4 regions of the Promicromonospora sp. NFX87 genome follow, and region 2 is predicted to be linked to each of the others. Evidence: riboswitches for the same ligand, from Rfam matches in the RefSeq annotation. Region 2 holds a riboswitch; each other region holds the start of a gene.
What was found. A riboswitch is a leader RNA that binds a small molecule or an ion and turns the genes downstream of it on or off. The one in region 2 is predicted to bind cyclic di-AMP.

Region 1: linked by a shared signal. The riboswitch ahead of ACNYC2_RS27525 (C40 family peptidase) and the one ahead of ACNYC2_RS04640 (C40 family peptidase) in region 2 are both predicted to bind cyclic di-AMP.
Region 3: linked by a shared signal. The riboswitch ahead of ACNYC2_RS19390 (C40 family peptidase) and the one ahead of ACNYC2_RS04640 (C40 family peptidase) in region 2 are both predicted to bind cyclic di-AMP.
Region 4: linked by a shared signal. The riboswitch ahead of ACNYC2_RS01670 (C40 family peptidase) and the one ahead of ACNYC2_RS04640 (C40 family peptidase) in region 2 are both predicted to bind cyclic di-AMP.

Annotation. Positions count from the first base shown of each region.
Region 1 covers NZ_CP183413.1:6,151,579-6,159,053, forward strand. Annotated here, with positions in the region: gene ACNYC2_RS27500 (PASTA domain-containing protein) at 1-539, shown strand, start outside; gene ACNYC2_RS27505 (SRPBCC family protein) at 626-1,072, shown strand; gene ACNYC2_RS27510 (C40 family peptidase) at 1,418-2,062, shown strand; gene ACNYC2_RS27515 (S8 family serine peptidase) at 2,151-3,212, opposite strand; gene ACNYC2_RS27520 (hypothetical protein) at 3,358-4,116, opposite strand; cyclic di-AMP (ydaO/yuaA leader) riboswitch at 4,417-4,614, shown strand; gene ACNYC2_RS27525 (C40 family peptidase) at 4,617-5,351, shown strand; gene ACNYC2_RS27530 (hypothetical protein) at 5,463-6,344, opposite strand; gene ACNYC2_RS27535 (GlsB/YeaQ/YmgE family stress response membrane protein) at 6,392-6,658, opposite strand; gene ACNYC2_RS27540 (ion transporter) at 6,869-7,475, shown strand, end outside.
Region 2 covers NZ_CP183413.1:1,046,709-1,054,183, reverse strand. Annotated here, with positions in the region: gene cydC (thiol reductant ABC exporter subunit CydC) at 1-477, shown strand, start outside; gene ACNYC2_RS04650 (GNAT family N-acetyltransferase) at 557-994, opposite strand; gene ACNYC2_RS04645 (phytoene desaturase family protein) at 1,012-2,616, opposite strand; cyclic di-AMP (ydaO/yuaA leader) riboswitch at 2,763-2,912, shown strand; gene ACNYC2_RS04640 (C40 family peptidase) at 2,916-3,830, shown strand; gene ACNYC2_RS04635 (NAD(P)-dependent oxidoreductase) at 3,944-4,921, shown strand; gene mutM (bifunctional DNA-formamidopyrimidine glycosylase/DNA-(apurinic or apyrimidinic site) lyase) at 5,010-6,119, opposite strand; gene rnc (ribonuclease III) at 6,112-6,900, opposite strand; gene rpmF (50S ribosomal protein L32) at 6,902-7,096, opposite strand; gene ACNYC2_RS04615 (YceD family protein) at 7,099-7,475, opposite strand, start outside.
Region 3 covers NZ_CP183413.1:4,322,839-4,330,313, forward strand. Annotated here, with positions in the region: gene ACNYC2_RS19375 (MarR family transcriptional regulator) at 1-65, opposite strand, end outside; gene ACNYC2_RS19380 (substrate-binding domain-containing protein) at 152-1,207, shown strand; gene ACNYC2_RS19385 (FAD-binding oxidoreductase) at 1,299-2,645, shown strand; cyclic di-AMP (ydaO/yuaA leader) riboswitch at 2,770-2,953, shown strand; gene ACNYC2_RS19390 (C40 family peptidase) at 2,953-3,714, shown strand; gene ACNYC2_RS19395 (purine-cytosine permease family protein) at 3,810-5,234, shown strand; gene ACNYC2_RS19400 (cysteine hydrolase family protein) at 5,231-5,827, shown strand; gene ACNYC2_RS19405 (gamma-glutamyltransferase) at 5,824-7,475, opposite strand, start outside.
Region 4 covers NZ_CP183413.1:346,630-354,104, reverse strand. Annotated here, with positions in the region: gene ACNYC2_RS01695 (OsmC family protein) at 1-231, shown strand, start outside; gene ACNYC2_RS01690 (hypothetical protein) at 234-1,016, shown strand; gene rocD (ornithine--oxo-acid transaminase) at 1,085-2,668, shown strand; gene ACNYC2_RS01680 (aminotransferase class I/II-fold pyridoxal phosphate-dependent enzyme) at 2,715-3,959, shown strand; gene ACNYC2_RS01675 (universal stress protein) at 4,026-4,991, opposite strand; gene ACNYC2_RS01670 (C40 family peptidase) at 5,183-5,929, opposite strand; cyclic di-AMP (ydaO/yuaA leader) riboswitch at 5,980-6,171, opposite strand; gene ACNYC2_RS01665 (metal-dependent transcriptional regulator) at 6,355-7,071, opposite strand; gene serC (phosphoserine transaminase) at 7,161-7,475, shown strand, end outside.

The sequences.
Region 1 (7,475 bases), 1.4 Mb from region 2:
TCAACAAGTTCGAGCCCAGGGGCATGGCCGAGGATGCGGCGCTCAACAGCACGGCCAGGCTGATCACCGAGGCGCCGGCCCCGCCCGAGGTGCGCGCCGCGGCGTGGGAGCTGCTCACGAGCCTGTCCGCCGTCGACGTGGAGCAGAATGTCGAGGACTCGGAGGGCCGCACGGGCACCGCCGCGACGTTCGAGCTGTGGGACCGGACCACCACGGTGATCTACGACGAAGGGCGGAACCTCCCGCTCGAGTCGGAGGAGTCGATCGGCAAGATGCATTCCCTCAGGACGTTCCTCCGGATGGAGTTCGTGCCCCTTCCCGAGGAGGTCGCCGACAGCGCCATCGAGATCCCGGACTTCACCGGGATGACCCGCGAGGACGCCGAGGTCGCATGCCTGGCGAAGCACCTCGCCTGCACGTTCGAGGACACCGAGTCGGACACCGTGCCGGAGGGGACGATCATCTCGTCCGACCCGGAGGCCGGCGCTCTGGTCAGCTGGGGAGCACCGGTGACGCTCCCGCTCTCCACGGGTTCCTGACCCTGCTCGCCAGCCCCTGACCTGGCAGCGCGCCACGGGCCCCAGGCCACGCCGGATGCTCTCGAGCCCCGCGTAGCCTGGGGCCCGTGGCCCACGCCTACCGAACCAGCACCCGGGTGGAGGCACCCGCCGACGTCGTCTGGCAGGTGCTGTCCGACGTCGAGCGCATGCCCACCTGGACCGGCTCCATGACCAGCGTGACGATCCTTGGCGCCGAGACGACCATCGCCGTCGGCTCCCGGGTCGAGCTGACGCAGCCCGGCCTCCCGCCCGCGGTCTGGGAGGTGGACAGCCTCACCGAGCCCAGCGGGTTCTCCTGGTCGAGCAGCACCCCGGGTGTGCGGTCGGGGGTGGCACACCGGATCGCGCCGGTGTCCGACGTCGCGTGCGAGCTCACGCTGGCGGTCGCGCAGAGCGGGATGCTTGCCGGGCTGACCAACCTCGCCCTCGGCTCGCGTGCACGGGAGCTCGTGGACGCCGAGCTGGCCGACCTGAAGGCCGAGGCGGAGCGTCGCGCCCTGGAAAAGGGCTGACCCGCCACCGCAGATCGGCGTGTCGCATTGTTTCTCTCACGGATTTTCCATGCCGCCTCAAGGCCATATCGGTCAAAAGAATGGCCCTTACGCTGGGAAAAGACGGCTGTCGAAAAGTTACCTGCTTTTCGGACGCTTTGGTACTTCACGACATGTGTTATCTGATCGAGACAGAGTGATGACCCGTATGTAGCGTCAGATCCGTTGTGCCACCGGAGGCACAATCGTGAGCCCCATTCCCCAGATCGGTACGGGCCCGCGAAACCGGCGACTTGGAGAACTTCGGTGAGTACCACCGTCCGACGCGGTCGACACCGCGCCGTTCACGCTCCTAGCACTCCCCTGATGACCGTGACCCGTAGTGCCGCCCGCTCGGGTGCGCTGATCGCGGCATCGTCCGGACTTCTCGCGACGGCGTTCGCACCCAGCGCACACGCCGTCATGGGAGACGGTTCGAACCGCCTGGCAAGCAAAGAGCTGGCGGCGGCGCCGGCCGTGCAGGTCGCGACCGACGCCAAGCTCAAGATCGAGAGCAAGGCCGTCAAGGTCACCCCCGCTCCCGAGCCGGAACCCGCCGTGGAGGCCCCCACCGAGACGGTGACGGAGGCCGCGGCCGAGAAGGTCGAGCCGGCCACCCCGGACTACGCGTCCGACGGCTCCATCGGCGCACAGGCCGTCGCGATCGCCATGCAGTACATCGGCATCGCCTACACGTACGGCGGCGAGTCGCCGGGGTCGGGCTTCGACTGCTCCGGGCTGATCAAGTACGTGTACGCCCAGCTCGGCGTCGACCTGCCGCACTCGTCGTCGTCCATGGTGGCAGCGGGCTACCAGGTCACGTCGCCCATCCCCGGTGACATCGTGTGGACCCAGGGCCACGTCTCCCTCTACGCGGGCGACGGCATGGTCGTCGAGGCGGCCAACTACGGCACCCCGGTGCGCCACACGGCCCAGTGGCAGGACTACGCGGTCTACATCCGCCCCTACTGACCCGATCCGCGAAGTAGAGCGCCTGTCCGGCTTCCGCGCGGGGTAGACCGTGCGGAGGCCGGACAGGCGCTCTACTTCGCGGATCGGGTCAGTACGCGACCGCCGCGGCCGCGTCGACGATGCCGTACCCGTACAGCGGCGTCCACACGCCGACGAGGCCCAGGAGCGGGTCGCGCGCGGTGCCGAGGATCGCGCTCTCGACCTCTGCCATCGTCCGGCCCTGGCCGTAGAGCAGCGCCGCGACCCCGGCCACGTGCGGCGTCGCCATCGACGTGCCCGCGTAGGCGTCGTAGCTGCCGCCTGCGCACGTGTCCGAGCCCGTGCCCACGGGCACCGTGGACCAGACGTCGCCGTCGCACCCGTTCAGGCCGCCCGCCCCGCCGGGCGCCGAGACGCTCTTCAGGTCGAGCTTGATCGGGAGCTCCGAGTAGTAGGCGTGGAGGCGGGCCGAGTCCGTGGCCCCGACGCAGATCGCGGAGCTGTTGAAGGCCGGGTCGGTGCACAGCGGCGTCGACGAGTTGCCTGCCGCCGCGACCGTGAGCACCCCCCGCTCACGGGCGTACGCGATGGCGTCGCGCATCAGGGTGTCGAGACCGATGATCGTCAGCAGCTGCCCGCCCGGGGCCGAGCCCAGGGAGAGGTTGATGACGTCGGCGCCGTTGTCGGCGGCCCACCGGATCCCGTCCGCGATGTCCTGCGAGGAGCCCGAGCCGGCCTCGAGGACCTTGACCGGGAGCACCTTGGCGCCGGGGGCGACACCCGCGACGCCTATGCCGTTGTCCGCCGCGGCGGCGACGATGCCTGCCACGTGCGTGCCGTGCTCGTCCCCGTCGTTCTGACCGTCGGGGCCCCTGAAGTCCCCGTCGCCGCACGGACGGACGTCCGCGCAGCCGGAGAAGGTGGCACCGGGCAGGAGCTGGCCGACGAGGTCCGGCTGGTCGAAGTCGACGCCCGTGTCGACGACGGCCACCACCGCACCCTCACCCGTGCCGGCCGACCAGGCGGCCTCGGCGTTGATCTGGTCCAGGCCCCACTGCTTGTCCCGGAGGGGGTCGTTGGTAGCGGCCTGTGCACCGGGTGCCACGGCGACGAGCACCGCCACGGCGAGGGCCGCGGAGGTGGCGGCGCCGACGAGTGACTTCCTGTTCATGTGTGCCCCCTGTGTCTGCTCGTGGGCCGGATACCCCCGAACTCGGACAAACCTATGGGGACCGGACACGCGCCGAACAGGGCGAGCAAGGCACAGCGGGTGAAAATTTACACGCCCGCAATCAGCAGGGTCGCGGGCTGCCGCCTCAGGCCCAGGCCTCGGACAGCTCGTCCTCGTCCACAGCCTCCCGGGAGAGCCGGAGCGCCGCGATCGCCGCACCGAGCAGCAGGGCGACCACCCAGGCGCCGAGCTGGTGCGCGTCGGGCACCATGGCCGCCGAGGCTAGCTCGTGCGCCACGATCGCCGCCGCGGACAGCGGGTTCTCCGTGAGCGCGGAGCCCGGCCAGATGTTCTCCTGCACGGCCAGGAGGGCCGGCCCGGCGGCCTGCAGCACCCACACGATGCCCGCGGTCGGCAGCCAGCCGAGCAGCTCGAGCGGCCGGCTGTCCACCGCGAGGCCGAACGCCACGCCGAGCGCCACCGCGAAGATCCACCACGTTCCGGTGGGGGACACCAGGTTGCCCGGCACCAGACCCCACAGCCAGCCGTCCAGGAGCACGACGGGCAGGGCCAGGGCAGGCCCGCGCAGGACGGCCGGGCCCAGGGCCACCAGGAGGCCGGCCGCCAGCCCTACGACCCCGGCAGCGACGGTGACGACGAGCATCCCGAGCGGCGCGGCGTCTCCGGGAGCACTGCCGCGGATCGCGAGCAGGCACGAGGCACCGCCCGCCGCGGACATGGCGAGCAGGGTGCCCGTCGTCGCGGCAGCGGCACCCGCCCTTGCCGAAGCCGGGATGCCCGCCGTGAGGCCGCCGAGAAGACCGCCGATCAGCGCCATGACGACCAGGCCGACCACTGCGTCGTCGGCGGTGAACGGGAGCGGCAGGAATGCGGTTGAGCGCACTGTCGAAGCCTCAGTAAGGCCTATGACCTCGTACAACGCCTGCAGGAGCCAGGGCAGAAACCCGCACACCCACCAGACGACGGCACTGATGGGAAGCACCCACCAGGCGGAGACGCGATATGCGCTTTCACCCATGCCGCCGAACGGTAGCCGATGTATGTGATGTCGGTCATAGCCTATGAAGACCGGAACGGCGCAAATCTGTGCCTTCGGCGGGTGAGACCGGAATGCGTAACCCGATCGTGACTTTTCTGGGGAAGGTGTGTACGTTGACTTCTGCCCCACCACATCGGTGGGGCCGTGAACCGGACGCCGAATCCTGTCACCGGTTCATGACCAGACGTTCGAGACAGGAGCGGGGGACCCACCTTCCCGGGCGACAGCACCATCGTCGCCCTCGGGGTGAAGCCGGACGGAACCCCCCAGTAGCCGTGCGGCCGGGTGTGTACTCCTACCCGAACCCGACAGCTGACCTCGCAGGCGGTACAGGAGACATTTAGGTGACGAACTCCCTTCGCGGACGGCATCGTGACAGCCGCCCGGCCATGACACCGCTGAGCATCCTTGCTCGTACCGCCACAGAGAACGCAGGCACCGTAGCCCGCCGAGGAGCCATCGCCGCAGCAGCCGGTGGCGTCCTGATCTCGACCATCGCGACGACGGCCCACGCGGCCCCCGCCATGGATCTGAAGACCGACGTGAAGTCCGCCAAGCTGAACACGGTCGACCTGCACTCCCTCACCGCGGTGGCCAAGCAGGCAGTCGCCGCGGCCCCCACCGTCACGGTCCCGTCCGACGCGAAGATGCCGATCGAGATGGAAGCCCTGGGCACCTCCTCGGGCGCCGACGGCAAGAAGGGCGACGGCCCCGCCGTGGTCTCGGTCGACGCGCCGGACCCGGTCCCGGTCGGCGAGCAGGCCATCAACGTCGCTTTCAACTACCTCGGCATCACGTACGTGCTGGGCGGTAACTCGCCGGCCGAGGGCATGGACTGCTCCGGCCTCATCCAGTACGTGTACGCGCAGCTCGGCGTGAACCTGCCGCACTCGTCCGGCGCGATGCTGAGCTCCGGCTACCAGGTCACCTACCCGGAGCCCGGCGACATCGTCTGGACGCCGGGCCACGTGGCCCTGTACGCGGGCGACGGCATGATCATCGAGGCCTGGGCCGCCGGCATGCCGGTGCGCTACACCGAGATGTGGCAGAACAGCCCGACGTTCATCCGCGTCGTCTGAGCCGGAGAGCCTGAGCCGAGGCCGCGGTACCGCAGTACATCGCGAGGCGTCGCCTCCGCGCCGGGTTTCCGCCCGACGCCGGAGGCGGCGCCTCTCGCGTGTCCGGACCGTTCACTCCGGCCAGTCGCAGTAGTCCGCGACGAAGGCGTAGAAGTCGGAGCGCGCGGTGTCGGGCATCGGCACGTAGACCGGCTCCTGCCGGACGCCGCCGACGCGCGCGGAGACCGGCAGGAACGTGCCCCGCTTGTCCTCGGCCACCGCATGGACGTCGCAGCGGGCGGGCACCACGGCCAGGACCACCTCGCCGGCCCCCTGTCCCGCCAGGTCCGGGCCGACCCAGCCCGAAGCGTCGCCGCCTGGGTCCGCATTCGTCATCAGGGTCGTCCCGGCGATCCGGTCGAGCGTGACCTCCGGGCCGCCGTCGACCCGCTCGATCCGCAGGGTGACCAGAGCGGTCAGCTCACCGTCGCGGGTCTCGACGGGGACGTCGGCGTCGACGGTGAGGTCGGCTCCGGCCGCTACCGCCGCTGCCGAGCAGTCCACCGCGTGGTTCCGGGCGAGGTGCCCGACGGGATCGTCCACCTCGTCGACGGCGACGTCGGTCGCCGGGCCCAGGTCGTCGCCCTCGCCGAGGGCGAGCGTGATCGTGGCGGACGGCGCAGCGGCCTCCTCAACCACCGCCAGGTCCGCGCACCTCGCCTGGCCCAGCCCCACGAAGACGGCGCGCGTGGCGCCCGGCCGCAGCACGAGGGTGCGCCCCTCCTTGGTGAGGTGTGACGGCCCGAACTGCTCGGTCCGCAGGGCCCCGGAGAGGAGCGTCAACGTCTCGCCGGAGTCGTTGGTGACCTCGAGCCGGATCTCCCGTTTGGCGTACTGCTCACGGCCCTGCGCCACCTCGACGCTGAGGTGGGAGGCGACGTCGTCGGGCACCGGGCCCTTCGCGGACGGCGGCGCGCCGCCGCCCGTACACGCGACCGCGGCCGCGCCGACCACCGACGTCAGAAGGACGAGGATGGCGGCGCGGCCGCGGTGTGCTGCGATCAGGCGGTCTTGCGGCGGCCGAAGATCGCCTGGACGATCAGGATCACGATGATCGCGCCGATCACCGAGAAGAGCCAGCTCTCCCACGACCAGAACTCGTCCAGGCTGACGTTGAAGATGAGCCCGCCGAGCCAGCCGCCGAGCATGGCGCCGAGCACACCGAGGAGCAGCGTGAGCCAGAAGCCACCCGGCTGCTTGCCCGGGATGACGATACGGGCGATCACGCCGGCGATCAGCCCAAGGATGAGAAACGCAAAGAAACCCATGATGTGTTTCCTCCAGAGTGGTGTGGCTTGCTTGCGACTACCTCAGCACTGTTCGGGCCGACTTGCCACCGGACCCGCCGAATCAGTCCCAAATCGGGACATTGCACGCAGCAAAACCTGGGCGGACGCCCGCGCTACAGTTCGGCCGGGCAAGGGCCTGAGGCAGGACCGGAGCAAGGACTCCGGGCACGTGACAGCAAGGGAGACCGCATGAACCAGGCGATCGGCACACCGGCCGAGCCACGGATCGAACCGCGCACCTGGCGGGGGCGGCTCCGTGCGTTCCTCGACCAGAGGTGGTTCGTCAACCTCGTCCTCGTGGTGATCCTGGCGAACGCCCTGATCCTGGGCGCAGAGACCATGGTGACGGGTGCAGCCCTCGATGTCCTGACCGTCATCGACTACGTCATGCTGGGCTTTTTCGTGCTCGAGCTGCTCCTGCGGATCGTCGCCCATGGCCGCCAGTTCTTCCGGGACCCGTGGAACCTTTTCGACCTCGTCGTGGTCGGCATCGCGATGGTCCCGGACGGCGCGTCACTGTCCGCACTGCGTGCTCTGCGCGTGCTCCGCGTGCTCCGCGTGATCACGGTAGTGCCGTCGCTGCGCCGTGTCGTCGACGGCCTGCTACGGGCCGTGCCGGGGATGGGCGCTGTGGGCGCACTGCTGGTCCTGGTCATGTACGTGTCGGCGGTCATCGCGACCGGCCTATTCGGCCAGGCCACACCGGAGTACTTCGGGAGCCTCTGGACGTCCCTGTTCACGCTGTTCCAGGCGATGACGGGCGAGGCCTGGCCTGACATCGCCCGCGCAGTGATGG
Region 2 (7,475 bases):
GTCGCGCGGGGCGACGTTACGGAGGCCGAGGCTCGGGCCGCGCTCATCTCCGTCGGGCTGGGTGACTGGCTCGCCGCGCTTCCCGAAGGGCTGGACACCCTGGTCGGCACGGACGCGGCGGCGGTCTCGGGCGGGGAACGCCGTCGGCTCCTGGTCGCTCGCGCGCTCCTCGCCCCCGCCCGGGTGCTGCTCGTGGACGAGCCCGCCGAGCATCTCGACGGCGAGACCGCGGACGCCCTGGTCCGCACCCTCGCCGACCACGCGCGGGAGACGGGGCGGGCGGTGCTCCTGGCGACCCATCGGCTGACGCCGCTCGCGGCCGCCGACGAGGTCCTGCTGCTCGGGAACGGCACGCCCGCCACGATCGCGGGTGCGACGACGGGCGCGATCCCGGCGACCGTCGTGGCCCGCGGCAGCCACGAGCACCTCCTCGCGACCGACCCCTCCTACGCCTGGTCAGCAACCCAGGAGGGCTGACCATGCGGTTGCTGCCAGACCGGGGCCCTTCCTGGCAGCAACCGCATGGCCGATCGGGTTCGCCGGAGGGGGCAGAGCGTCAGAGGCGCTTGTCGAACTTCTTCGAGAGCTGCTCGTAGCCCAGCCGCTCGTAGAAGGCGTGCGCGCCCGTGCGGCGAAAGGACGACGAGACGGTGGCCCGTGCGGCGCCCGCGGCGATTGCCCATTCCTCGAAGGTCGCGACGAGAGCGCGCCCTGCTCCAGTGCCGCGGTTCGTCTCGGCGACGACCAGTGCGGTGAGCTGGGCCACCGGCGCATCGAGCTCGTAGGCCCAGCGGACGTGGCCTGAGGCGAACCCGATGACTGCCTCCGCATCGGCTTCGTCCGGGTCTACCGCCAGCCAGGCCGCGTCGGTCTCGCTGCCCGCGACACGGGCGAACCTGGCGGCGACGTCCTCCGCGGTGCTGGGGTAACCGAGCTGACCGAGGAGCGGGGCGATCGCAGGGGCGTCGACGGGAAGGGCGCGTCGGATGTGCACCGCCACATCGTAGGTCGTCAGCCGGCGTCGCCCCCGAGCACCGCCATGGCCGCCGCCCGGCCGGGGATACCGCTGACGCCACCGCCGCGGCGGGCTCCGGCGGCCGCCAGGAGCACCCGGGGGTGCTCGGTCGCGACGCCCCAGCGGCCGGACTCGTCGCCGTCGTCCGGCTCGGCGAACGGCCAGCTGAGGTCGCGGTGGAAGATGTGCCCGCCCGGCAGCCCGACGTCGCGCTCCAGGTCGACGGGGGTGCGCACCTCGAGGCAGGGGGCGCCGTCGGCGTCGAGCGCGAGCACGTCCTCGATCGGCTCGGCGAGCACGGAGTCGAGGGAGGCGAGCGTGGCCCGGAGCGCCCGCTCACGGGCGACGTCGGGCTCGGTGCGGAAGAGCCGTGCCGGCATGTGCAGCCCGAACAGCGTGATGGTCTGCGCGTCCGTCTTGGCGAGCTCCGGCCCGAGGATCGTCCGGTCGGTGAGCGTGTGGCAGTAGATCTCGCTGGGCGGCAGGTCGGGGATGCGCCCGGCGGCGGCCTGCGCGTGCGCTGCCTGGAGCTGGGTCAGGGACTCGTTGACGTGCAGGGTCCCGCTGAACGCGGCGACGGGGTCGACGTCGTCGCGCAGCCTGGGCAGTCGGGTCAGCAGCATGTTCACCTTGAGCTGGGCGCCCTCGGGGCGGTCGGCAGTCGTCGAGGCGTCGCCGCCCAGCAGCCGGTCCAGCTCCGCCGGGGCGCACGCCGCGAGCACGTGGCCGGCCGTGACGCCCTGGGTGCGCCCGTCGGCGTCGGTCCAGGCGACCTCCGCGCCGGAGGCGCCGGGTGCACCTGGATCGACGGCGGTGACCGTCGCCGAGGTGACTATCGTCGCGCCGGCGGCCACCGCGGCGTCGCGCAGGGCGCCCGAGACGGCGCCCATGCCGCCCACCGGCACGTCCCAGTCGCCGGTCCCGTTGCCGATGACGTGGTAGAGAAAGCAGCGGTTCTGCCGCAGGGACGGCTCGTCGATGTCGGCGAACGTGCCGATCAGGCCGTCGGTGGCCGCGACCCCGCGGACCACGTCGTCGGCGAAGGTGCGGCGCAGCACCTCTCCGAGGGGCTCCTCGAAGAGCGCGCGCCAGGCCTCCTCGCCCACCCCGTCGACCACGAGGTCCCGGACCGCCGACCGCGGGAGCAGGGGTTCGGTGAGGGTCGGCGCGAGCCGGCGGGCCACCTCGGCGGTCATGGCGTAGAAGCGGCCCCAGGCCTCGAAGTCGGCGTCCGAACCGGTGAGCCGCCGGAACGAGGCGCGCGTGGCGACGTCGTCCTGGCTGTCGACGAGGAGGCCGCCGTCGGCCACCGGTGTGTACGAGGACCAGCGGCGGCGCTTCAGCCTGACGGGCAGGCCGAGCTCGTCGATCACCCGGCGAGGCAGGAGCGAGACGAGGTAGGAGTAGCGCGACAGCCGCGCGTCCACCCCGGCGAAGGGGCGGGCCGAGACGGCGGCGCCGCCCACGTGGTCCGCGCGTTCGAGGACCAGGACGGACCGGCCGCCACGGGCCGCATAGGCAGCCGCGGTGAGGCCGTTGTGACCCCCGCCCACCACCACGACGTCGTACCGGGATCGCATCGAATGGGTCATGGACGCCATAGTGGCATGGGGCACAGATTGCCAAGGACGTTCCATCACAGGTCGCTATGTGACCTAATCGTGACATTTGCGCGAGGGGCAGGTACGGTCGATCTCGCCTCTCCAGCAACGGGGAGGTCCAGGCCCGGACGCCGAACCCTGTCACCGGACCTTGGCAGCCAGAACCGTGACAGGGGCGGGGGAACCAGGTAAGCGGGCACGTGAGTGTCCTTGGGGTGAAGCCTCCTTGTGAGGCCGGGTGAATCGCTCTCCCATCCGAACCCGACAGCTCACTTCGTAGGCGTCCGAGGAGATCACTGGTGACCGTACTCACCGACCGCACGCACGACTGGGCGGACGACCAGGCAAGCCGTTCCAGCAACCGGGGCAGGCACCGCGCCGACGGCCCCGCACTCACCCCCTTCACCGCACTGACCCAGACCGCAGCCGAGAACGCTGCCCGGACCGGCGCCATCGCGGTCGTCACGTCCGGCATGCTGGCGTCGGTGTTCACCCAGACCGCCCACTCCGCGCCCGCCGAGACGCACACGCAGGCCGCGCTCGCGAACGCCACGCCGGTCAGCAACACCATCAGCAACAACACGATCAGCAACACGGTCGACTCGACCGTCCGCGCCGGGTTCGCCGAGAACCTGGTGACCAAGGTCAAGGTCACCCAGGACGCCGACTTCTACGCCGAGCGCGGACGCGTGTCCGTGACGCCGTACGCCGAGACCGAGGAAGGCATCGCCGAGGCAAAGGCCAAGGCTGAGGCCGAGGCTCGTGCCAAGGCGGAAGCCGAGGCGAAGGCGAAGGCCGAGGCTGAGGCAGCCGAAGCCGCCGCGGAGGCCGAGGCGGCCGCAGAGGCAGCGGCCGCTGCCGCCGCGGACTCGTCCGGGCTGGGCCAACAGGCCGTCAACCTCGCACTCGAGTACGTCGGTGTGCCCTACGTGTGGGGCGGAGCCTCCCCCAGCGGCTTCGACTGCTCAGGGCTCATCCAGTACGTCTACGGCCAGCTCGGTATCTCGATCCCCCACAGCTCGAGCGCGATCTCGACCATCGGGTACCAGGTCTCCGCCGCCTCGGCGCAGCCGGGCGACATCGTGTGGACGCCGGGCCACGTCGCCCTCTACGCGGGCGACGGCATGGTCGTCGAGGCCCAGCAGGAGGGCACCCCCGTGCAGTACGGCGAGATGTGGCAGAACAACCCGGTGTTCATCCGGGTGACGGGCTGACGCCTACCCCCGCCACTCCGCAGCACCGTTCCGGACCGCGAGGTGTGTCGCGCCAACCCCCTGGCGCGACACACCTCGTTCGTGTCCCGGGCTCGTCCGGTAACGTCCCGGGCGTGAAGATCCTCGTACCGGACGTGCCCTTCGACCTCGACTTCCCGGCCCTGCTGCCCGACGGCGGAGCCTCCTTCGCGCCCGGCGGCACCGACACCGTCGTCGCCTACGCGATGAACGAGCCGGTCCCCGAGGAGCACACCGACGCCGAGATGCTGGTCACCTGGTCGAGCCCGCCCAAGATCCTCGCCGACGCCGCCCTCCGGCTCCCCCGGCTGCGCTGGGTGCAGACCCTCTCCGCGGGGCCCGACGTCGCGCTGCGTGCCGGGTTCGCGCCCGACGTCGTCATCTCCTCCGGCCAGTCCCTGCACGACGACACGGTCACCGAGCACACCCTGGCGCTGGTCCTGGCGACGGTGCGCCGCATCGACGTCTCCCTCGCCGCGCAGCGGGAGCACCACTGGGCCAAGGAGATCGCGTTCGCCCAGGCCGACCCGGTCACCGGCCGCGAGTACACGCTCGACGGCGCACGCGTGACGATCTGGGGTTTCGGGTCGATCGCCCTGCGGCTGGCCCCGCTGCTGACCGCGCTCGGTGCGCGGGTCACCGGCGTCGCCTCGCGTGCGGGCGAGCGCTCCGGGTACCCCGTGGTGGGGCCGGACGGACTGGACGCCCTGCTCGCCGAGACCGACCTGCTCATCTCGCTGCTGCCCGCGATCCCCGCGACGCGGCACATCCTCGACGCCCGCCTGCTGGGTTTGCTGCCGCCGACTGCCCGGTTCGTGAACGTCGGCCGGGGTGCGACGGTGGACGAGGAAGCGCTCGCCGACGCGCTGCGGTCCGGGCGGCTCGCGGGAGCCGCGCTCGACGTCATGGAGACGGAGCCGCTGCCGGAGGACTCCCCGCTCTGGGACCTCCCGAACCTGATCCTCACGCCCCACGTGGCGGGTGGCCGGCCGCGCGGCGCCGCCCGCTTCCTCGCGGACCAGCTCACGGCCTGGCGCACGGGCGCGAAACTCCGCAACGTAGCCACGAGGTAGTGCCGCGAAGTAGAGCGGGTGTCCGGACACCCGCTCTACTTCAGCATCGGCCTGTTGTCGAGGTAGAGGGGGTGTCCGGACGCGTGCTCTACTTCGGCGATCTGGGGGCCGGTTGGCAGATCGGGCACGAGAACGACGAGCGGTTCATGAAGGGGTCCCGGCGGATCAGCGCACCGCAGCGGCGGCATTTCTCGTTCTCCTGCCCGTACACCGCGAGCGAGCGGTCGAAGTATCCCGACTCCCCGTTCACGTTGACGTACAGCTCGTCGAAGCTGGTGCCGCCCTGGGCCAGCGCCTCGCGCATCACCTCGGCGGCCGAGTCCAGCACCCGGCGCACGTCCGCGGCCTTGAGCTTGTCGGTCGGCCGGGCCCAGTGGACCTGCGCGCGCCACAGCGCCTCGTCGGCGTAGATGTTGCCCACGCCGGACACGACCGTCTGGTCCAGCAGCGCGCGCTTGACCTGGGTCCGACGGCGGCGCACCCGGCGCACCAGCCCGTCCAGGTCCAGGTTCGGGTCGAGCAGGTCGCGGGCGATGTGCGCGACGGGCTGCGGCAGGAGGGGCAGGTCCGAGCCGTAGCCTGCCGGGATGTTCGACGCCGGTCCGCCGTCGGCGGGCGCCTCGCCGTCCGCGGGCACCAGGTCCTGCACGCTGAGGTGACCGAAGGTCCGCTGGTCCACGAAGTCCAGGTAGCGCGCGCCTGAGGGGGCGCCGGTCAGATGGAGGCGAACCCGGAGGTGAGGATGGCGCCAGTCGTCCGCTGCCGTGCCCACCGCCGGGCTCGGCCCGGGACCCGCCTCCGCGCCGGACTGCTCCAGACCCAGCACCACGCTCGACGCGTGCCCTGGATCGTCGCCCGCCACGGCGCCCCGGACCAGCAGCTGTCCCGACATGCCGAGGTGTGCGAGGAGTGCTGCTGCCGGGTGGGTCTCGACGGGCTTGACCAGCGGGGCGGCGGGGGTCTCGACGGGCTCGACCAACGATGACGGCGGGTCTTCCAGCGGGAGCCAGAGGAACTTGCCGCGGCGGACGGCGGCGCTCAGCTTCCGTCCGACGAGCTGGTCGCGGAACGACTCCGGGCCGCCGTCGTGCCGACGGACGCTGTACTCGCGGAACACCTCGACGTCGCGCACCACCGCGCCGACGACCAGCCTGTCGACACCGTCGCGGACGGTCTCGACCTCGGGGAGCTCAGGCACCGGCGACCGGCGCCTTGCTCCCGGAGGTCTGGCTGGCGGCCGCCCCGCCGTCGTCCCCCGCCTTGGGCAGCGGGAACTTCTCCAGCAGGGCCCGGTAGGTCTCCTCGGCGGCGCCCTGCTCGGCGTGCTTCTTCGCACTACCCGAGCCTGAGCCGTAGGTGACGCCGTCGATCACCACCGTCGAGTGGAAGACGCGTGCGTGCTCCGGCCCCTCGAACGTGGCGACGTAGTCGGGCGAGCCCAGCCCGCGCTCGGCCGAGGCCTCCTGCAGCGAGGTCTTCCAGTCGAGCCCCGCGCCCAGGCCGGCTGCGACGTCGAGCGTCGAGTCGACGAGCCGGTGCACCAGAGCCCGCGACGTCTCCAGGCCGTGCGACAGGTAGGTCGCCCCGATCAGCGCCTCGACGGTGTCGGAGAGGATCGAGTCCTTCTCGAAACCGCGCGTGCGGATCTCGCCCTTGCCCAGCAGCACGTACTTGCCCAGGCCGAGGGTGCGCGCGATCGCGGCGAGCGCACGCTGCGACACCGTCGCCGCGCGCATGCGCGCGAGGTCGCCCTCCGACAGGTCGGGGTGACGCCGGAACAACGCCTCCGTGACCACGAGCCCCAGCACGGTGTCGCCGAGGAACTCCAGGCGCTCGTTCGTGGGGATGCCACCGGCCTCGTGTGCGAACGACCGGTGCGTCAGTGCCAGCACAAGAAGCTCGGGGTCCAGATGGACCCCGAGCTTCTCGAGCAGCGCGGTAGGTTCCGGCCTCGCCGGCGACGTCCCGCCCTTGGCCACGTCAGCCCGCGTGAACGGTCTTCAGGGCGTCGCGGTACGTGCGGCCCTTGTAGGTGCCGCACGTCGGGCACGCCGTGTGCGGCAGCTTGTTGCCCTGGCACTGCGGGCAGGTCGTGAGGGTCGCTGCGGTGGTCTTCCACTGCGAGCGACGCGCACGGGTGTTGCTGCGCGACATCTTGCGCTTCGGAACAGCCACGGCTAGCTCTCTTTCGTCTCGTCCGACACGCTCGTAGATTCGAGCATGCTCTGAAGCGCCGACCAACGAGGGTCGACTACGTCATGTTGATGACCGGGGTCGTCAGCCAGGCGCGCTCCACACTCGGAGCACAGGCCCGGGCAGTCCTCCCGGCACAGCGGTTGAAATGGTAGTGCAGTCACTACCGAATCCCGAAGCGCAGGCTCCAGGTCGGCGTTGTCGTCGTCGTCGAGGACCGATTCCTCGTCCTCCACGTCGACGTCCCCCGCCTTGGCCGACGCCGCGGCCCTCTCGGGGTACGCGAACAGCTCGGTGACATCGACCGTGAGATCACGAGTGATGTCGTCGAGGCAGCGGCTGCACTCACCCTTTGCCGTGC
Region 3 (7,475 bases), 3.3 Mb from region 2:
GCGGACATCGCGTCAGCCACGTCGCCGTGGGGCGTAGCCGTGACCGTCTCATCAGCAGTCCGCATGAGCGCGTGCCCTTCCTGTGTGCTCGTACACTACCCGCCAACACAGGCCGAGCCCAGGAAAGGGCCCATCACCGGGACGGGGCGTCATGTCGGACTTCGTCATCGGTGCCCTCCTGCATTTCCAGGGTCCCGGGGGGATCTACGGTCCGTCGTGCCAGGCCGTGACGGAGCTGGCCGTGGCGGAGCTGAACGCGACGGGCGGGATCCTCAGCCGTCCGGTGCGTGCCCAGTTCCTCGACGCGGGTCAGCCGCTCCCCGTCCTGCGGCGTCAGGTGGCCGGGGTGCTGACCGGCGGCAGCATCCACGCGCTGACCGGGTGGCACACCTCGGCGGTGCGGAACGCCGTCGTGCCGCTGGTGCAGCGCCGCGTGCCGTACGTCTACCCGGCCGCGTACGAGGGCTCCGAGACCCGGCCGGGCCTCTACGTCACCGGCGAGGTCCCGTCTGCGCAGCTCTTCCCAGCGATCTCCCGGCTCCGGGCCGAGCTCGGAGTGCGGACCTGGTACGTCGTCGGTGACGACTACGCCTGGCCACGGCGCACGTTCCAGGTGCTGTCCTCCCAGGCCACGACGCTCGGCGTCGAGTTCGCCGGCACCCGGTTCCTGGCCGAGCAGGGAGCGAGCCGCGCGGAGCTCGGCGGCGTCGTGAACGACATCGAGGCGTCGCGGGCCGACGGCGTGCTGATGCTGATGGTCGGCCAGAACGCCGTGCGGTTCAACAGGGCGTTCGCCCGGCAGGGCCTGCACGAGCGAGTGGTCCGCCTCAGCACGCTCATGGAGGAGAACATGCTCATGGGCAGCGGCGTGGGCGGCACGGCCAACCTGTACTCGACGGGCGGCTGGTTCCGGAGCCTGGCGACGGGCGAGGCGCTCGACCTCATCGGCCGCTACACGGCCCACCACGGCGTGCACGCCCCCGCCGTCGGCGCCGCGGCGGAGGCCTGCTACGAGGGGATCTTCGCGCTGCGCACCATCGTCGAGCGGGCCGGGAGCGCGGCCGTCGCGGCGACCGACCGATCGGTGGACGGCGTCGTGTACGAAGGACCGCGCGGCCCGATGCGGTTCCAGGGCAACCACGCCCAGCACCGCCTCTACCTCGCGCGCGCCGAGGGCTTCGACTTCGACCTGATGGGCGAGCTGTGACCGCCGTCACACCTCTCGCGGTCACATCTCTCTGAGCTGAGGAGTCTCTTCCACATCGGGCGCACCACGCGCCCCCTGTGGAAGGAATCCCATGACCTCAGCGATCGAGAACCTCCGGCGCGACTTCGGCGGCGACGTCATCGAGCCGGGCGCGGCAGAGTACGAGGCGGTGAGCCGCGCGAAGCTGGTCGCGGGCAGCCCGGCCTTCGTCCTGCGCCCCAAGACGGTCGGCGACGTGCAGACGGCCGTCCGGTTCGCCGCCGGATCAGGGCTGACGCTCTCCGTGCGCGGCGGCGGCCACAGCTTTCCCGGCTTCGGCACCAACGACGGCGGCATCGTGATCGACCTGAGCGGGCTCGCCGACGTCGAGGTGATCGACGAGGACCGCCGTCTCGTCCGGGTGGGCGGCGGCGCGACCTGGGGCCAGGTGGCCGAGGCGCTGGCGCCGCACGGCCTCGCGATCTCCTCCGGCGACACCAGGAGCGTCGGGGTCGGCGGGCTGACGCTGAGCGGCGGCATCGGCTGGAAGGTCCGCAAGCACGGCCTGACGCTCGACCACCTGGTGGCCGCGCAGCTGGTCACCGCCGACGGCGTGGTCGTGCCCGCGAGCGCCGAGGAGAACCCCGAGCTGTTCTGGGCGGTCCGCGGGGGCGGCGGCAACCTCGGCGTCGTGACCTCCTTCGAGTTCGTGGCCCACCCGACGACAGCGGTCTTCTTCGGCAAGATCACGTTCCCCGCCGCGGAGACCGCCGTCGTGCTCCAGGGCTGGGCGGACCACCTCCGCACGGCGCCCGAGGAGCTCACCTCGATCGCGAACGTGGCCAACCCGTTCGCGGGCGGCCCGGAGGCGCCGCTCGAGATCCATGTGGCGTTCGACGGCGACGACCCGGAGCTCGCGGCCAGGGCGCTCGACCCGATCCGCCGGCTCGGGACGGTGCTGGAGGACGACGTCGCGCCGCACGCCTACGCCGACATCCTCGTGGAGGGCGCGGCGCTGCCGCCGGGTCTCGAACTGCTGGGCCACAGCGGCTTCGTCGAGCGGGAGTCGGTGCCCGACGTGCTGCGGATCCTCGCCGAGGTCGGGACGTCGGCGGGTGCGCCGTCGATAGCGGTCCGCAGCGTCGGTGGCGCGGTGTCGCGAGTCCCTGACGACGCGACGGCGTACGCGCACCGCAGTGCGGAGCTGCTGGTCGCGACGGTGGCCGGTGGCCCGAAGCCCGTGATCGAGGCCGCCCGTCCTGGCCTCGCGGCGATCTGGGCCAGGCTCGCGCCGCACGTCAACGGCGCCTACTCGAACTTCCTCGGGACCACCACCGCGGACGACGTCGCGGCGGTCTATCCGGCGGGAACCTACGAGCGACTTGCCACGGTGAAGCGGAAATACGACCCGAGCAACCTGTTTGCCCGGAATCACAACGTTCCCCCGGCGGCGGAGTGATCTACCTCATAGGGACAATTCGGGTCAAGTAGGACGCGATCTGGCCCGTGAGCCGTGATGCGATTGTGACTTTGCGGCCGGACGGGGTTAGCGTCGCTCCGGTTCGCGGGAAGTCCGCGGGCACTCGAGGTGGGCGCCGAGCCCTGTCACCTCCTCGAGACTGCACAGACAAAAGACAGGGACGGGGGAACCAGGTAAGCGGGCACCGAGACGGTGTCCTTGGGGTGAAGCCGCACCGGTAGTACGCGGCCGGGTCATTCTCCGATCCGAATCCGACAGCTCACCTCGTAGGCGTCAGGAGAAGCTCTTGACTACTCGCACGCCTGGGCGCCACCGTGCTGCCCGCAGACCGATCACCCCGCTGACTCCCCTCTCCCGTGCCGCGGCGCGGGGCATCTCAGGTGCCGCCCGCCGCGGCGCACTCGTCGTCGCCGGCTCCGGCCTGGCGGTCTCCCTGCTCAGCGTTCCCGCGGACGCCGCGCCGGTGGCCGACAACAGCCCGTCCACCGCCGAGCTCGACCTCCTGAACAAGACGTCGCAGGGCTCGGTCGCCGAGGCCGTGGTGGTCGAGGCCGTGAACACCGCACCCGCCGTGCAGGTAGCCGCCGACAGCAAGTTCACGCTGGAGACGGGCACCATCGAGGTGACCCCCGCCCCGGAACCCGAGCCCGAGCCGGTCGTCGAGGAGGTCGTCGAGACCGCCGCGCCCGTCGAGCAGGCCGCCCCGGCCTCCGCCGGAGGGTCCGAGATCGTGTCGATCGCCATGCAGTACCTCGGTGTGCCGTACGTCTGGGCCGGCTCGACGCCCGCCGGGTTCGACTGCTCCGGGTTCACGTCGTACGTCTACGCGCAGATCGGCATCGACCTGCCGCACTCCTCGGCGGAGCAGCGCTACGCCGGCACGCCGGTCTCGCAGGCCGAGGCCCAGCCGGGCGACCTCATCTGGAGCCCCGGCCACGTCGCGATCTACGCGGGCGACGGCATGCAGGTCGAGGCGCCGGTCCCCGGCCAGACCGTGCGCTACACGGAGATCTGGCAGAACAGCCCGACCTTCATCCGCGTCGGCTGACGTCCGCGCCGGCTGAACCCAGCCACCCGAGGGGCCCGCACCACATCGGTGCGGGCCTCTCGTGCGTGTCACCGGCAGGTGGCAGGATCGCCACCATGAGCGTCCCCACGGCGGTCGAGACCAACGCCCTCAACACGATCGACGAGTCCGAGCGGCACGGCGCGCCCCGCAGCCTGTTCTGGCCCTGGTTCGGGGCCAACGTGTCCGTGCTCGGACTCGGCTACGGCTCCTACCTGCTCGGCTTCGGTGTCTCGTTCTGGCAGGCGACGGTGATCGGCGCGTTCGGCATCGTGGTGTCGTTCCTCTTCTGCGGGTTCATCTCGCTGGCGGGCAAGCGCGGTTCGGCGCCCACCATGGTGCTGTCCCGCGCGGCGTTCGGGGTGCGCGGCAACAAGCTGCCCTCCCTGCTGTCCTGGATCCTCACCGTCGGCTGGGAGACGGTGCTCGTGGCCCTTGCCACGCTCGCGACCTCGACCGTGCTCGGGGCGCTCGGCTGGGGCGGCGGAACCGTCACCAAGATCGTGGCCCTCGTGGTCGTGGCGAGCATCGTCGTGGCCGCAGGCGTCTTCGGGTTCGACCTCGTGATGCGGCTGCAGGTGATCATCACCGTGCTGACCGCCGTGCTCACCGTCGTCTACATCATCCTGGTGGCCGACCACGTCGACTGGGCCACCGTCGCCGCGATCCCCGCCGGCGGCGCACCGCAGGTGATCGGCGGTCTCGTGTTCATGATGACCGGGTTCGGCCTGGGCTGGGTCAACATGGCCGCCGACTACTCGCGCTACCTGCCCCGCTCCGCCTCCGGCCCGCGGATCGTCGGCTGGACCACGCTGGGCGCCTCACTGGCCCCCGTGGTGCTGCTCGTGTTCGGCCTGCTGCTCGCCGGCTCGGACCCCGACCTGAACGCGGCGATCGGCGCCGACCCGATCGGCGCCCTGTCCACGCTCCTGCCCACGTGGTTCCTCATCCCGTTCGTCGTGGTGGCCCTGGCCGGGCTGATCGGCGGCGCGGCGCTCGACATCTACTCCTCAGGCCTCGCACTGCTGTCCCTGGGCCTGCCCGCCCCGCGCTGGGTCGCCGCCGCCATCGACGGCGGGCTCATGGTGATCGGCGCGATCTACGTCGTGTTCGTCGCGGACTCGTTCATCGGCCCCTTCCAGGGCTTCCTCATCACGCTGGGCGTACCCGTCGCCGCGTGGTGCGGCGTGCTGCTCGCCGACATCCTGCTGCGCCGCCGCGACTACACCGACGCCGACCTGTACGACGCCGCCGGCCGGTACGGATCCGTGAACTGGTCCGCCGTGGCGCTGGTGCTGGGCGGCACCGCCATCGGGTGGGGCCTCGTGACCAACACCTACGCGCCGTGGCTCGCCTGGCAGGGCTACCTGCTGGGCCCGCTCGGCGGTGTCGACGGGAACTGGGCGTACGCCAACCTGGGCGTGCTCGTCGCCCTGGCCCTCGGCTTCTTCGGCACGCTCCTGCTCACCGCGCGCGCCGTCCGCCGCCAGGAGGAGCGGTGAGCGACGGCGGAGCGGCCGCCGTCGCGCCGCCCGGGCTCGACACGGCACTGGTCGTCATCGACATGCAGGACGTCTTCGCGCGTCCGCCCAGCCCATGGGCCTCCCCCGACTACCCGGCCGCGCTCGCCGGAACCCGCCGTCTGCTCCCCGCCTTCTCGGGCCGCACGGTCCTCACCAGGTACATCGCCCCCACGGTGCCCGACGGCGCCTGGCGCGCCTACTTCGAACAGTGGCCGTTCGCACTCGTGCCCGAGGACGACCCGCTCTACGAGATCACCGACCTGGCCGACGTCGCGGACGCCGGGGCGCCCGTCGTCGCGCTCCCCACGTTCGGCAAGTGGGGCCCGGAGCTGGCCGCCGCCACGCACGACGCCGGCACGCTCGTGCTCGCCGGCGTCGCGACCGACTGCTGCGTGATCTCGACGGCGCTCGCCGCCGCCGACGCGGGCCGCCGCGTGCTCGTGGTCGCCGACGCCTGCGCCGGCTCGACGCCGGAGAACCACGAGCGCGCGCTGGACGTCATGCGGCTCTACGCGCCGCTGATCGAGGTCACGACGGCGCAGGCCGTGCTGGCCGGGGCTCAGCCGGGCTAGCCCCGGCCCACCACGTAGCCCGCCGAACGGCGCTCGTCGGCGTAGCCGCCCACCCGCCCCTGCCCCCACCTGACCACGAGCGCCTGCACCGAGCCGTAGCTGGGCCGGGCCGCCTCGTCCGTCACGACGACGTCGTAGCCCATCCCCCGCATCGCGTCGGCGAGCTGCGGGGTCTCCAGGCGCAGCTCGCCGCCGGTCAGGTAGAACCGGCCGGAGCGGACGGCGGTCTCCAGCGGCTGGCCGTGCAGGGCCCAGCGGGCGACGACGTTCGCGATGGTGCTCGGGATCTGCTGGCCGCCCGGGGTGCCGACCACGAGCACCGGCCGTTGCCGCTCGTCGAGCAGCATGGACGGCGAGCTCCAGGTCACGGAGCGGCGCCCGGGTTCCGGCCGGTTCGCCCCGTCGACCCCGACGTCGCCGAACCGTCCGAGCTGGTTGTTGACGAAGAACCCCGCGACGTACTGCCCGCTGCCCCAGTAGTTGGTGATGGTGTTGGTCATCGACACCGCCCTGCCGTCGGCGTCGACCACCGAGATGTGGGTCGTGTTCGGTGCGCCCTCGTAGCTCGCGAACGCGGCCGAGCTCTGGCTCGTCTCGGCCACACCCGGCAGGGTCGCCGCGAGCTGGGCGTTCCGTTCGGGGTCGGTGAGCGACTCCACGGGGACGTCCACGAAGCGCGGGTCCCCGAAGTGCTCCTGAACGGAGGTGTCGGCGACCTGCCAGGCACGAGACAGGATGTCGACGTACTCGGGCGAGTCGGGATCGACGTCGGCGATGCCCGCGGCCTCGGCGATCTGCAGCAGCTGGATGATGGCGGCGCCGGGCAGCGCCGGCGCTCCGGAGAGCATGGTGAACTCGCCCACCGGGCCCGCCGCGGGCTCGTAGACGTCGACCTCGTAGGCGGCGAGGGATTCCAGGTCGATCCCCGGGGTCTCGGCCAGCGTCCGGGCAAGGCTGCCGGTGTAGAAGGAGTCGGCGCCGTCCTCGGCGAGGGTGCGCATGGTGGTGGCGAGCTCCTCCTGGACCAGCACGTCGCCCCGGCGGAGGACCGAGCCGTCGTCGCGCCGGAAGTGCGGGAGCGACGCGGTGACCTCCGGACCGGGGGCGCCGGCGATCTGGGACGCGAGGTACCGCGAGACCGGCGCGCCGGACCGGGCTATCTCGACGGCGGGTTCGAGCAGGTCGGCCCAGGGCAGAGATCCGTGGTCGCGGTGCAGCCGCTCCATCCCCGCGACGAAACCGGGGATCCCCGCGCCGCTGTCCGGGATCTCGCCGGCCTGGTTGACCACCTCGCGGTACTCGTAGTTCGCCGCCTCCCCCTCGGCCAGGACTATCGCGGCGCCTCCGCCCCCGATGCCCGAGCTGGCCGGCTGCAGGACGGCGTCCGCGAAGGCCGCGGCGACCGCGGCGTCCACGGCGGTGCCGCCTCGCTCCAGCATCCGCGCGCCGGCCTCGGCGGCCAGCGGGTGTCCGGCGCTGACGCCGTGGGCGCCCAGCTCCGGCTCCGCTGCGGGCGGGGGCGTGGACGAGGGTGCGGGTCCCGACGACGAGGCCGACGGGGACGGCGACCGGCCGGGCCCTGGATCGGGCGGCGCCGCCGTACAGGCGCCGAGCCCCACCATCACTGCGGCTGTCACGAACGCCGCCG
Region 4 (7,475 bases), 700 kb from region 2:
GACTACAAGACCACCATCCGGGTCGAGGACCCGAAGGACATGGCCGAGGACCGCTACCCGGTGCTCACCGAGAAGTTCGAGATCGACCTGTCCATGCTCGACGACGAGGACCGCGCGAAGCTCCTCACCATCGCGCAGCGGTCGATCGACAAGGCCTGCACGGTGGGCCGCACGCTCAAGGCGGGCGCCGAGATCCCGAACGCGCAGTTCGAGCAGCCGACGGAGGGCTGAACATGGTCGACGACAAGCAGAAGCTGACGGCACCGGAGTCCGCCAACCAGCCGGCTCCCGGCGACGCGGTACTGAAGCCGGACCACGGCGTCGAGGTCACACCCGCGGACTGGGTCCACTACAAGCCCGACAGCCCGCTCGACCACCTGGTCGACAAGGCGGTGACGATCCCGTCCGCGAGCATCCACAAGCATGTGGACAAGGTGCGGGCGCGCAACCCCGACGCCAGCCCGGCCGAGGTCATCAAGCTCCTGGAGAAGGAGTACATGCGGGTGATCCAGACGACGGGCACCGCGGTCGGAGCGGCCGCGGCGATCCCGGCCGTCGGCACCGCCGCGAGCGTCGCCCTGTCCACGAGCGACGTCGCGACGTTCTTCGCCTCGTCGGCCGCGTTCTCCCTCGCGGTGGCGGACGTGCACGGCATCGAGGTCCAGGACGTCCCGCGCCGCCGGGCGCTGCTGCTGGCCACGGTGCTCGGTGACCAGGGTGCACAGGACGTCGAGAACGCCATCGGCGGTTCGGGCGTCGCCTGGGGCAAGGTGCTGCTCACGAGCATGCCGCGCACCACGCTGCACAAGGTGAACAAGGCGCTCACGCACCGGTTCATCCAGAAGCAGATCGCCAAGCAGGGCAGCCTGCTGCTGGGTCGCATCCTGCCGTTCGGCGTGGGCGCGATAGTCGGCTGGGTCGGCGCACGCGCCCTCGGCCACACCGTGATCGCCCAGTCCCGCGTCGCGTTCGGCGCACCTCCGGAGCGCTTCCCCCGGGTCATCGAGCAGAAGTAGGCATGGCTGGGCAGCCCATATACGCATCTGCTCGGCGGGATGGCGGGACCAGCCCTAGGCTGCGGGTCATGGCGGACACGACCCACGGCGCACTCGCCCCGACGTACGACCCACTGCCGATCACTGTCGCGCGGGCGCACGGTACGCACGTATGGGACACGGACGGCAACGAGTTCCTCGACTTCTTGTCGGGGTACTCGGCGCTGAACTTCGGGCACCTGCACCAAGGCCTCGTGGCCGCGGCGATGACGCAGCTGCGCCAGGTCACGCTCACGTCCCGTGCGTTCGACCACGACCGGCTCGAGGAGTTCGCCCAGCGGCTCGTCGAGGTGGTGGGGGTGCTGACGACCGGCGGCGAGGACAGCCTCGTGGTGCCGATGAACACCGGCGCGGAAGCTGTCGAGACCGCGGTCAAGGCGGTCCGCAAGTGGGGTCATGACGTGCGCGGGGTGCCGGAGGACGAAGCGACGGTAGTCGTCGCCGCCGGCAACTTCCACGGCCGCACCTCCACCCTCGTCGGCCTCTCCGACAACCCGACCGCGCGCGCCGGGTTCGGACCCTTCGCCCCGGGGTTCCGGCGGGTTCCGTTCGGCGACCTGGACGCCGTGGCCGCCGCCGTCGACGACACCACGGTGGCCGTCCTGATGGAGCCGGTGCAGGGCGAGGCCGGCGTCGTGGTGCCGCCGGACGAGTTCTGGCCCGGCCTGCGGGAGCTCACCGCCAAGCAGGACATCGCCCTGGTCGCCGACGAGGTCCAGTCGGGGCTCGGCCGCACCGGCACCACCCTGGCCTGTGAGCTCTGGGACGTGCAGCCCGACCTGGTCTGCCTGGGCAAGGCGCTGGGCGGCGGGATCATCCCGGTCTCGGCGGTGGTCGGCAAGCCGGAGATCCTCGGCGTCCTGACCCCTGGCACGCACGGTTCGACGTTCGGCGGCAACCCGCTCGCGTGCGCCGTCGGCATCGCGGCGCTCGACCTGCTCTCGACGGGTCAGTACCAGGCGCGCGCGGCGGCGTCGGGCAAGGTGCTCACCGAACGACTCGAGGCACTCGTCGAACGCGGCCTGCTGGCCGAGGCCCGCACCATCGGGCTGTGGGCAGGCATCGACCTCGACCCCGCGCTCGGCACCGGGCGCGAGCTCTGTGAGGCGCTGCTGGAACGCGGCGTCCTCGCCAAGGACGCGCGTACCGAGACGGTCCGCCTGTCACCGCCGCTGTCGATAGTCCAGCCCGAGCTGGAGATGGCGCTCGACATCCTCGAGGAGTCGCTGGTCGCGCTCCGCGGCGAGCACTCCGCGGCCGCCGCCAACGAGATGGCGAACGCAGCGGCTGATGAGGCTGCGGACACGGCAACGACCCCGGCAACGGACGAGCCGGCGGACGACGCGACAGGCGACGCGACGGACGGCACCTCCGACGAGGAGCCGAGCGAGGACCTGGGCGAGGCCGCTGGTGCCGACCCCGTCGCGGATCCGGTCCCGGACGTCGCTGACACCGCGGCGGAGACGAAGGATGCTCCGGCGGAGACCGAGGACGCCGCGCCGGAGACCGACCCGCCCGCCTCCCCGACCGAGGGTACGGCCGACGCTGTCGAGGACAAGGACGCCGCGGACGGCAAGGGCGAACGCTCCGAACTGTCACCGACCGCCGGCTGAGCGTAGGCTCCGGGAGGTGACCACTACGACGTCGTCCCCCACCGTCATGCTCCCGGCGCTCCCCGAGATCCAGCAGGCCTACGCCGAGCTTCAGGCCAAGGGCCTGAAGCTGGATCTCACGCGTGGCAAGCCGTCGGCCGAGCAGCTCGATCTCGCCGAGCCGATGCTGGCCCTGCCCGGCGTCGGCGTGCACGCCGACGACACGGGCACCGATGCCCGCAACTACGGCGGGCTCGACGGCGGGCTCCCGATCCGGCGCATCTTCGCCGAGCTGCTGGACGTGCCGGTCGAGCAGCTCCTCGCCGGGGGTAACGCCTCGCTCACGACCATGCACGACGTCGTCGCGTACGCCGAGCTGTTCGGGTTCCCCGAGTCCCCGAAGCCGTGGGCCCGCGAGGAGAAGGTGCGCTGGATCTGCTCGGTGCCGGGCTACGACCGGCACTTCACGATCTGCGAGGCGCTCGGCATCGAGATGATCTCCGTGCCGATGACGCCGGACGGGCCCGACGCCGAGGCCGTGGCCGCGCTCGTCGCCGAGGACCCCACCATCAAGGGCATGTGGGTTGTCCCCACCTACTCGAACCCGGACGGCGCGGTCATCACCGACGACGTCGCCCGCGCGCTGGTCTCGATGCCCGCCGCGGCGCCGGACTTCCGCATCATGTGGGACAACGCGTACGCGGTGCACCACCTGACCGACGACGAGGTGACCAGCCCGAACGCCATCGCGCTGGCCGCGGAGGCCGGCAACCCGGACCGCGTGATCATGTTCGCCTCGACGTCCAAGGTCACGTTCGCCGGCGCGGGCGTCTCCTTCCTCGCCAGCTCGCCGGCCAACATCGCCTGGTACAAGAAGCACCTGTCGGCGGCCTCGATCGGCCCGGACAAGATCAACCACCTGCGGCACGCGCTGTTCTTCGGCTCGGCCGACGGCGTGCGCGAGCACATGCGCAAGCACCGCGAGATCCTGGCGCCCAAGTTCGAGGCGGTGGCGCAGATCCTGAACGAGCGTCTGGGCGGGTCCGGCATCGCGTCGTGGACGGAGCCCAAGGGCGGCTACTTCGTGTCGCTCGACGTCGCTCCGGGTACCGCGTCCCGCGTGGTGCAGCTCGCCAAGGAGGCGGGGATCGCGCTGACGCCTGCGGGCGCCACCCACCCGTACGGCAAGGACCCGGAGAACAAGAACGTGCGCCTCGCGCCGTCGATGCCCCCGCTGGACGAGGTGCGCACGGCGATGGACGGCGTGGCGACCTGCGTCCTCCTGGCCGCCGCCGAGGCCGCGACCAAGTAGGACCCGCTCCAGCGTTGGTCGAGCTTGTCGAGACCGGTCTCGACAAGCTCGACCAACGGTCGGGCGTCAGTCCGTGCAGTGCTTGTTGACCACGAGCACGGGGCACGCCGCGTGGTGCAGCACCGCCTGGCTCGTGGAGCCCAGCAGCAGCCCGCGGAACCCACCCCGCCCGCGCGACCCCAGGACCACCAGGTCCGACGCCGTCGAGAACTCCGTCAGCAGCTCCGCGCCGGTACCGTCCAGCACGATCCGCCGGATCCGCAGGCCGGGGTTCTGCGCCTCGTACTTGTCGACCAGGACGTCCATGCCGGCCCCGATGTCGGCGAGCACCTGCTCCCGGTCGATGTTCGACGGCAGCCACGCGAGCATCCCGCTGTTCCCCACGGGCACGCCGGTGACGGCGGTCAGCTCCGCGCCCCACGCGTTCGCCTGGAGGATCGCGTGCTGCAGCGCCCGCTCGGCCTGCGGCGACCCGTCCACACCGACGACGATGCGGCGCACCTCCCGGATCTCGGCTGCCGCTGCCGTCGTGCTCGTCTCGGCGTCCGCTCCCGGCCCGGAGCCGGGCTGGCTCCAGGAGACGCCCCGGTTCGCCTCGGCGCGCAGCGGGACCACGACGACCGGGCACCGCGCGTGCGCGGGCAGTGCGGACGACACCGTGCCCAGCAGCCGCTCCGTGAACCCGCCCCGGCCGCGCGTGCCGACGACGGCCAGCCCGTAATCGCCGGACAGCTCCACGAGCACGCCCGCCGCGTCGCCGGTCGCGACCTCGGTCGTGGCGCGCACGCCGGCGTCGGCCACGCGCGCCTCCGCCTCGGCGAGGACCGACTTGGCGCCCTCCTGGATGGTCGTGTCGTCGAGGGCGGCGTATCCGCCGTCGAGCGACGCGGCCGTGAAGGACGGCAGCGAATAGCTGCAGACGATGTGCAGCGCCCAGCCCACGCGGTGCGCGTAGGCGGTGGCCCAGTCCAGCGCGTGCAGGCTCGCGGCCGATCCGTCCACCCCGACCAGTACGACCTCGGATCGCGTCATCGCAAGACCTCTCTTCGCCCAAGCACCATTGCAGTCCAACGCTACCGGCGGTGCGCGCGTTATGGGTGACCGGTGGCAAAACAAAGATTCGCGAAGTAGAGCGCCTGTCCGGGTCTCCCTGGCGACACCAGGGAATTTCGGACAGGCGCTCTACTTCGCGAATCTATGCTTGCGGTACTACGTGGCTGGGATCAGCCCAGGCGGATGAACGTGGGGTTCGACTGCCAGATGGTGCGGAAGTCGACGACGGTGCCCGGCTTGGACGCGTCGATCATCGTGTTGCCACCGGCGTAGATCGAGACGTGCCCGGGGGTCCACATCAGGTCGCCCGGCTGAGCCTCGGACGCCGGCACCTGGGTGCCGTAACCGGCCTGGGCCGACGACGAGTGGGGCAGGCTGATACCGAGCTGCCCGAAGACGTACTGCGTGAAGCCGGAGCAGTCCATGCCGCTCGGGCTGGCGCCACCGGAGACGTACGGCACGCCGATGTAGCGGCTCGCGATCGAGATCACGGAGTTGCCGATCGCCGACGCGGGGATGTCGACCGAGCTGGAGACGGTGCTGGCGGCTGCCTCGGCGGCCTCAGCAGCCTCGGCGGCGGCAGCCTCGGCTGCCTCCTCCGCCTCGTTCGCGGCGAGCTCCGCCTGGTAGTCCTCGTTCTCGGCGGCGGAGACCACGGAGACCGCGGACTTCTCGACGTTGAGCTCTGCGTCGGGTGCCACCGACACGACGGGTGCGTTGGAGAGCGCCTCACGGGCCTGCGTCGCCAGCGCGTTGAGGTCGACCGAGTTCATCTTCGCGTGGCCGGTCTCCACCGGAGCAGCCTGGGCGACCAGCGCGCCACCGAAGGTCGAGACGAGGAGCGCGCCACCAGCGGCTGCGACCGCGGTGCGGCGGCCTACTGCGGCGTTCTGAGCAAGTTCGGTGAACGGAGTCACTGGTCGTCGCGCAGCCCGATGGCGAGCGCGAGTCGTACGTGCAGTCACGTAGTACCTCTCCTTGAACGCCTTCGAGGTCAGCTGTCGGGTTCGGGTGGGAGAAATCACCCGGCCGAGCATCCCGAAGGAATACCCGGCTTCACCCCGAGGACGCGCCCTGGCGCCCGTTGGTGGGTCCCCCGCCTCTGTCATGCGGTCGTCTTGGGGCCCCGGCCGGTGACAGAGTTCGGCGTCCGTCCGAGGACCCCCACGAATAACTCCGTGGGAGCGGTCCGAACGTACCGGACCTCACCCTCGATGTCACGTTCCGGCAACGACTGCCAGAGCGTGTCGCGAGAGGGTTTTCGCTTTTCCGACAAACTGGACGGCGGCTGGGGAGCGACCGGACGGCAGACCGGCCAGCCGAAGGCCCCGCGAGGCCTGTCTCAGGCCGTCGCGACGAAGAGGTGGCGGGCCACGTCCTCGCCGAGCTCGAGCGCCGTACCCGCGCCGTCGACGGCCACCGTGTAGGTCCCGCCGCTGTGCTCCGCGGTGATGCGGGAGCCGGGCACCAGGCCGGCCTCGGACAGGCGAGCGAGCAGCTCGATGTCCGTCTGCAGCGGCTCCGCGATACGGGTGAGCGACGCCGCGAGCGGCTCGCCCTTGACGCCCTTCTTCGCCGCCGCCTCGAACGCGGACGGCAGCGAGATCACGCCGGTCAGGAACGGTACGTCGGTGTACTCCTCGCCGAGCTCCGAGAGGCCGGGGATCGGGTTGCCGTACGGGTCGTGGTGCGGGTGGTCGAGCAGGCCCACGAGGCGCTTCTCCACCAGGTCGCTCATCACGTGCTCCCAGCGACAGGCCTCGACGTGCACGTGCTCCCAGTCGAGCTTGATGACGTCGGTCAGCAGCCGCTCCGCGAGGCGGTGCTTGCGCATCACGCGCATCGCCTTGTCGTGGCCCAGCTCGGTGAGCTCGAGGTGCCGGTCGCCCGTCACGATCACGAGGCCGTCGCGCTCCATACGTGCGACGGTCTGCGACACCGTCGGGCCTGAGTGCCCCAGCCGTTCCGCGATGCGCGCGCGCAAGGGCGTGATGCCCTCCTCGTCGAGCTCGTAGATCGTCTTGAGATACATCTCGGTGGTGTCGATCAGATCCGTCACGTCAGCTCCCGTCATGCGCACAGCCGCCCAGTCGCCCTGGACACGTGCGGCCCGGGCGTCGGCCCAGGTTCTAGTCTAGTTCTGTGCCACTGACAATCCCGCCACACCTGCTGCCCGCCGACGGCCGATTCGGCTCCGGCCCCTCCAAGGTGCGCCCGGGTCAGGTGGATCATCTCGTGGCGAACGCGCACGTTCTCGGCACGTCACACCGGCGGACGCCCGTGAAGAACCTGGTGCACCGCATTCGTGAGGGTGTCACGGAGCTGCTCGGCGCGCCCGACGGCTACGAGGTGGTGCTGGGCAACGGCGGCGCCACCGCGTTCTGGGACGTCGCCACCCTGTGCCTCGTGGAGCGCAAGGTGCAGCACGCAGCGTTCGGCGAGTTCGGCGGCAAGTTCGCCGCG